Methylobacterium currus: one gene and its partner. The protein of the gene in region 1 interacts with the protein of each later gene in a pairwise test. Links are inferred from orthologs where the notes say so. Each region holds a gene or a part of one and is shown on either strand. Other genes may lie near its edges.

The links. The genes of interacting proteins can lie anywhere in the genome.
Region 2: the proteins of dnaE (region 1) and DA075_RS28850 interact in binary tests that used the Escherichia coli proteins (3 or more experiments, as listed by UniProt). The link is inferred for Methylobacterium currus from one-to-one orthologs.

The regions. Positions count from the first base shown.
Region 1 is NZ_CP028843.1:558,493-562,836, reverse strand. Bases 133-4,222 are described here. They hold dnaE (DNA polymerase III subunit alpha), read right to left. Parts: upstream 3,870-4,222; coding sequence 333-3,869; downstream 133-332. UniProt on the Escherichia coli protein: DNA polymerase III is a complex, multichain enzyme responsible for most of the replicative synthesis in bacteria. This DNA polymerase also exhibits 3' to 5' exonuclease activity. The alpha chain is the DNA polymerase catalytic subunit.
Region 2 is NZ_CP028843.1:6,282,130-6,285,062, forward strand. It holds DA075_RS28850 (DNA polymerase III subunit gamma/tau), read left to right. Parts: upstream 1-463; coding sequence 464-2,404; downstream 2,405-2,933. Other genes in the region: DA075_RS28840 (RtcB family protein), read left to right, coding at 1-202; DA075_RS28855 (YbaB/EbfC family nucleoid-associated protein), read left to right, coding at 2,483-2,803; recR (recombination mediator RecR), read left to right, coding at 2,919-2,933. UniProt on the Escherichia coli protein: Part of the beta sliding clamp loading complex, which hydrolyzes ATP to load the beta clamp onto primed DNA to form the DNA replication pre-initiation complex.

The sequences.
Region 1 (4,344 bases):
CAACACTCTCAAAATTTAACAGTCGAATCGCACCGTCGCACCTTGCGGTCAGGGCCTCCACTGCGGTGCAGCGTCCGGCCGTCGTGAGCGGGAGAACCGGACACGTGGTCCGGAGACACAGCGCCACGGGGCCCGGAGCGGCCGCAGCGCCTCGCGTCGCGTCCGGCGCGCCGGACGCCCCGCGGCGATGGATCGACGGGAGCGTGATGGCCGCCGTCGCGAGTTCCGCCATCGCGCGTCAGGCCGCTGGTCCGCCGGCCGGGCGCGAAGGTGAGGAGGCAGAGCATCGCCGCGGCTGATGGGCCGCCCCGGGATCCCGGGGCGCCCTCCCCTCAACTCACCTCCACCTGCACCACCCCGGGCACCGCCCGGAGCGCCCCCGCGATCTGCGGCGTCGCCTGGTACTTGCCCCCGAGCTTCACCTCGACCTCCCGCTCACCCCCGTCGAGGATCAGGATCAACGACACCTCCCCCTCCCCGCGCACCTGCAACCGCTGCTGCACGCTGGAGATCGGGCGCTCGTCGCGCAGGTAGATCCGCATGCCCTTCTGGTGGCGGGAAGCGGCCTGGTCGAGGGGTTCGCAGGTCTGGATGCGGGCGCGCACGTCCTCGCCCTCGGTGCTGGCCTGGAGCTGGAGCACAAGGGCGGCGCCGGGCTCCAGCATGTCGCGGTAGTGCTGGAGCCCTTCCGAGAAGATGATCGCCTCGAAATGGCCGGTCTGGTCGGAGAGGGTCACGATGCCGAGCTTGTTGCCGGTCTTGGTGCGCCGCTCGGAGCGGTCGAGCACGCTCGCCGCGACCCGGCCGACCGTGGAGGTGCCGGCGCGGACCGAGCGGCAGAACTCGGCCCAGGTCTGGACCCGGAGCTTCGTCAGGAGGTCGCCGTACTCGTCGAGGGGGTGGCCCGAGAGGAAGAAGCCGACCGCGTCGTATTCGCGCTTGAGCCGGTCGGCCATCGGCCAGGGCTCGTGGGCGGGGATGCGCAACGACACCTCGGCCGCCGCGACGCCGCCGAACATGTCCACCATGCCGACGGTCTCGGCCTCGGCCGCGCCCTGGGCGAGCCGCATCATCGGCTCGACGGCGGCGAAGGCCTTGGCCCGGTCGGGCTCGATCGCGTCGAGGGCGCCGGCCGCCACCAGGCTCTCCAGGGTGCGCTTGTTGACGAGCTTCGGGTTGAGGCGCCGGGCGAAGTCGCCGAGGTCGCGGAACGGCGTCTCGCCGCGGGCCTGCACGATCGCCTCGACGGCGGAGCGGCCGACGCCCTTGATGGCGGCGAGCGCGTAGCGGATCGCGCCGTCATGCACCTCGAAGGTGACGCCGGAGCGGTTCACGTTCGGCGGCTCGACCTTGATGTTCAGGCGCTGCGCGTCCTGGCGCAGTTCGGCGAGCTTGTCGGTGTTGTCGATGTCGAGCGACATCGAGGCGGCCAGGAACTCGACCGGGTAATTCGCCTTCAGGTAGGCTGTCTGGTAGGTGATCAGCGCGTAGGCCGCGGCGTGCGACTTGTTGAAGCCGTAATCGGCGAACTTGGCCAACAGGTCGAAGATCTCGTTGGCCTTGCCCTTGTCGAGGCCGCGCTCGACCGCACCCTTCACGAAGCGGTCGCGCTGGGCGTCCATCTCCGCCTTGATCTTCTTGCCCATGGCGCGGCGCAGGAGATCGGCGTCGCCGAGCGAGTAGCCGGCCAGGACCTTGGCCACCTCCATCACCTGTTCCTGGTAGACGATGATGCCGAAGGTCTCGGCGAGGATCGGCTCCAGCTTTTCGTGCGGGTACCAGTTCTTCTCGTTGCCGGCGTCGCGGCCGAGCTTGCGCTCGCAATAGACCGGGATGTTGGCCATCGGGCCCGGGCGGTAGAGCGCCACCAGGGCGATGATGTCCTCGAAGCGGTCGGCGCACATCTCGACCAGCGCCTTGCGCATGCCGGCCGATTCCACCTGGAACACGCCGACCGTCTCGCCCTTGCGCAGGCGCTCGTAGGTGAGCTGGTTATCGATCGGCAGCGAGGGTAGGTCGACCTCGATGCCGCGCAGCTTCAGCAGGTCGGTCGCGGCGCGCAGGACCGTCAGGGTCTTGAGGCCGAGGAAGTCGAACTTCACCAGCCCTGCCTGCTCGACCCACTTCATGTTGAACTGGGTCACCCGCATCCCGGTCTTCGGATCGCGGTAGAGCGGCACCAGCTCTTCGAGCGGCCGGTCGCCGATCACCACGCCGGCGGCGTGGGTCGAGGCGTGGCGGTGCAGGCCTTCGAGCTTCCTGGCGATGCTCATCAGGCGGGCGACGACCGGCTCCTCCTCGATCGCGCTCTGGAGCTTCGGCTCGCCCTCGATCGCCTGGGCCAGGGTCACGGGGTTGGCCGGGTTCTGCGGCACCAGCTTCGTCAGCTTGTCGACCTGGCCGTAGGGCATCTCCAGCACCCGGCCGACGTCGCGCAGCACGCCGCGGGCGAGCAGCGTGCCGAAGGTGATGATCTGCCCGACCTGGCCCTCGCCGTAGCGCTCCTGCACGTAGCGGATCACCCGCTCGCGGCCCTCGACGCAGAAATCGATGTCGAAATCCGGCATCGAGACGCGCTCGGGATTGAGGAAGCGCTCGAACAGCAGGCCGAAGCGGATCGGGTCGAGGTCGGTGATGAGGAGCGACCACGCGACGAGGGAGCCGGCGCCCGAGCCGCGGCCCGGCCCGACCGGAATGTCGTGCTCCTTGGCCCACTTGATGAAGTCCGAGACGATCAGGAAGTAGCCCGGGAACTTCATGTTGGTGATGACGCGGATCTCGTATTCGAGCCGGTCGCGGTAATCCTTCTCCGTCAGGCCTTCCGCCGGGCCGTGCTGGCGCAGGCGCTCGGTCAGACCTTCTTCCGCCTGACGGCGCAGCTCGGCCGCCTCGTCGGGGGCGATGGCCTGCGCCACAGCCGTCGTCGCGGCAGCGACCTGCGCCTGCACGGCGGCGCCCTCCGGCGTGCCCTGCGACGGGGTGGTGAGGCTCGGCGCGCCGAAGCTCGGCAGGATGGGCTTGCGGGTGCGCGCCCGGTAGGCGCAGCGCATCGCGATCTCGACGGTCGCCTGGAGCGCGTCGGGCAGGTCGCGGAACAGGTCGGCCATCTCGGCCCGGGTCTTGAAGGCGTGGCGCGGGGTCAGGCGCCGGCGCTTGTCGTCGGAGACGAGGCGGCCCTCCGCCACGGCCAGCAGCGCGTCGTGCGCCTCGTAATCCTCGGGCTTGGCGAAGTAGGGCTCGTTCGTCGCCACCAGCGAGAGGCCGTGGCGATCGGCGAGGCGGATCAGCTCGCCCTCGACGGCGCGCTCGTCGGGCAGGCCGTGGCGCTGCAGCTCGACATAGAGGCGGTCCTCGCCGAAGGCCGCCTTCAGGGTCTCGAGCCGGGCCAGCGCCAGCTCGGCCCGGCCGGCGCGCAAGGCGGCATCGATGGGACCGCCCATGCCGCCGGTGAGCGCGATCAGGCCGCCCGCGCATTCGGTGAGCGCCTGAACGGAGACCCGCGGCACCTCGCCGAGGGCGTTGTCGAAATAGGCCCGGCTCGCCAGGCGCAGGAGGTGGCCGTAGCCGGTCTCGTCCTTGGCGAGCAGCACGATGTGCGGATGCGCGGCGTTGAGCTTCGCCCCGGCCTCCGGCGGCTCGAAGGCGACGCTCAGCTGGATCCCGGCGATCGGCTGGATGCCGGAGCCGGCCGCCTTCTCGGAGAATTCGAGCGCCCCGAACAGGTTGTTGGTGTCGGTGAGCGCCAGCGCCGGCTGCCGGTCGGCGCCCGCGGCCTTCACGAGGTCGCCGATCTTCAGCGCGCCCTCGAGCAGCGAGTAGGAGGAGTGGACGTGCAGGTGGACGTAGCCGACGGGCTTCAGGATCTGCAAGGCGACTCGCTCCTCGTGAGCGCGCCAGGATTCCCGGCAGAGCTTGAGGAGTCACCCCTGAATCACCGCCGCTCCACCGCAGAATCGATGGAACCGCCCTGGCCGTGGCCGCGCCGCAACGGCCGCCCGTCAATGCATCGGCGAGAGCGCCACCGCCCACAGGGCGATCGCGCCGGTGAGCAGGCCCATCGAGGCGACCTCCGTGACAGCGAGGAGGATCTTGCGTATGTTCATGGTCTGTCCCCTTTCGTCGGGTGTATGTTTGTTCTTGTTTTGTTCCGTGTCAAAGGGGGTCCGCGCCGGATCCGGTCGATGTGGTGAACGGTTGGTTGACGGGGCCGGGCTCGGCCGGGAACCATGATCCAGCGACATGGATCTCCGGGGTATGGGGCGACCGCGTTGCGGCTCGATCGTCCACGGCCTATCTAGGCGCAACCTTGACGGTGGGTCGCCGGCCCGCCGGGAGTCATCGTTT
Region 2 (2,933 bases), 5.7 Mb from region 1 along the record:
GCAGGCAAGCGGCCTCGACATCCGGTCCTATTGCGGCATCCCCGACCACTCTGAGCTGCCCTCGGCCTACAAGGACGCCGCCTCGGTGCGGGCCCAGATCGCGAAGTACGACCTGGCGCAGGTCGTGGACGAGATCGAGCCGTGCGGGTCGATCATGGCCGGCGACTGGGAGCGCGATGCGCCGTGGCGGAAGGGCCGGTGAGCAAGGGCCCGTGAGCAGACGGCGTTCGCGGCCATCGGGAGTTCGAGGCTCGGCCAGACCCCCGCTTGCGTTTCGGGCTTCGTCCCGCCATATAGGCCTCGGGAGGTTGGCGAGGGACGTTTCACTCGCCAACCGGGTCAGGTCCGGAAGGAAGCAGCCCTAACGAGACCGAGCGGGTTTTCGTCCAGCCTCCCACCCTACTCCCTTTCAGGAGCGCGTGCGCCCCCATCCCGGGGGCCGCCCTCACGACCCTGCGAGCGCATGGACGAGACCTCCGGCACGCCCTCGATCGACGAGCCGGGTCTCCCCGGGTTCAGCGCGGCCGAGAGCCCGCAACCTGCCCGGCAGCCGGCCCCCGCCTACCGGGTCCTGGCGCGCAAGTACCGTCCCAAGGATTTCGACGACCTGATCGGCCAGGGCGCCATGGTGCGCACCCTGGCGAACGCCTTCGAGGCCGGCCGCATCCCGCAGGCCTGGATGCTCACCGGCGTGCGCGGCGTCGGCAAGACCACCACCGCCCGCATCCTCGCCCGCGGCCTGAACTACGCCCTGCCCGAGGACCCGAATGCCGGGCCGACGATCCGGCTGCCCCGGCTCGGCCTGCACTGCGCCGCCATCATGGAATCCCGGCACATCGACGTGCTGGAGATGGACGCCGCCTCGCATACCGGCATCGACGACGTCCGCCAGATCATCGACGGCATCCGGTACTCGCCGGTCTCGGCGCGCTACAAGGTCTACATCGTCGACGAGGTCCACATGCTGTCCGAGAAGGCGTTCAACGCCTTCCTGAAGACGCTGGAGGAGCCGCCGCCGCACGCGAAGTTCGTCTTCGCCACCACCGAGATCCGCAAGGTTCCGGTCACCATCCTGTCGCGCTGCCAGCGCTTCGACCTGCGCCGCGTCGAGGCGGGCGCGCTGATCGCGCATCTCCAGAAGATCTGCGACGCCGAGGGTGTCGCGGCCGAGGCCGAGGCGCTCGCCGCGATCGCCCGCGCCGCCGAGGGCTCGGTGCGCGACTCGCTCTCGCTCCTCGACCAGGCGATCGCCCACGGCGCCGGCCACGTCACCGCCGAGACGGTGCGCGACATGCTCGGGCTGGCCGACCGGGCCCGGGTCGTCGACCTGTTCGAGGCGGCGATGCGCGGCGACGTGCCCGCCACCTTCGCGGAATTGCGGGCGCAGCACGAATCCGGGGCCGACCCGGCCGTGGTGCTCTCCGACCTCGCCGAGTTCACTCACCTCGTCACCCGCCTCAAGCTCGCCCCCGATTCGGCCCGCTCCGACACCTCGCTGAGCGAGGTCGAGCGGGTGCGCGGCGGCGATTTCGCCGACCGGCTCTCGGTGCGGGCCCTCTCCCGCGCCTGGCAGATCCTGCTCAAGGCGATCCCCGAGGTGCAGGCGGCGACCCGGCCGCTGGCGGCGGCCGAGATGGCGCTGGTGCGCCTGATCTACGCCGCCGACCTGCCGACGCCGGACGAGGCCCTGCGCCAGATCCGGGAGGGCGGCAGCGTCGGCCTCCCGGCTCGGGCGCCGGCGGCCGTTCAACCCGTTGCGCCGGTGGCGCAGGCGGCGCCGACATTACGCGAGATCCCGGCTTCCGCGCCCGTCGCCCTGCGCGGGCCGGCGGCCGCCGCGGCGGCGCCGGCCCTGGCGCGCAGCCTGCCGGAGGTGCCCCCGGCCGAGGCGGCGCCCCGCCCCGCGCCGCCTCCCGCAGCGACGCCGCGCCCGACGCTGGTCCAGCCCGCCCCGGCTCCCAAACTCGCCGCCAAGGCGGAATCCGGCCCGCGGCTGCGCCGGTTCGAGGACGTGGTGGCGCTCGCTGACGAGCGCCGCGACATCGGCCTGAAGATGGCGCTGGAGCGGGACGTGCACCTCGTCCGCTTCGAGGACGGCCGGATCGAGTTCCGTCTCGCCGAGGGCGGACGCGCGACGCTCGGTACCGACCTTGCCCGCGCCCTGGAGGCCTGGACCGGCCGGCGCTGGGTAGTGGCCCTGTCGCAGGAGACCGGCGAGCAGACGCTCGACGCCCGGGCCAGGGCCGCGGTCGAAAGCCGCCACCAGGGCGCGGCGAGTCATCCGCTGGTCCAGGCGGTGCTGAAGAACTTCCCGGGCGCCCAGATCGTCGACGTGCGCGACAAGACGCTGGAGCCCCCGGCCCTCGACGAGGCGCCGCCGGATTCCGACGATCCGGATCTGTAACCGGCAGACCCGTAGCCGACGGCCCGCCGGCACCCCACATCCGTTTCGAATCCTGTCTCACATTGCGAGGACGCCGCCATGGACATCATGGGACTGATGAAGCAGGCCCAGGCCATGCAGAAGAAGATGGCCGACCTTCAGTCCGAGCTCGACGCCGTCCAGGTCTCGGGCGCGTCCGGCGGCGGCTCCGTCACGGTGACGATGACCGCGAAGGGCAACGTGAAGGGCCTCACCCTGGATGCCTCGCTGCTGGTGCCGGACGAGAAGGAGATCCTGGAGGACCTGATCGTCGCGGCGCTCAATGACGCCAAGGCCAAGGCCGAGCGGGCCGCGGAGGAGCGGATGCAGGAGCTGACCAAGGGCCTGCCGCTACCCCCGGGCATGAAGTTGCCGTTCTAGCGTTTCCGTCGCTCAGGTCGGGACTTTCTCAACCCGGATTGTGCGCATCCTCCTCTCCCCGCCCGCGGGGAGAGGGGGATTCAGGCGCATCGTCACCACGAAAGTCGAGTCATCCATGCCCCAGGCCGTC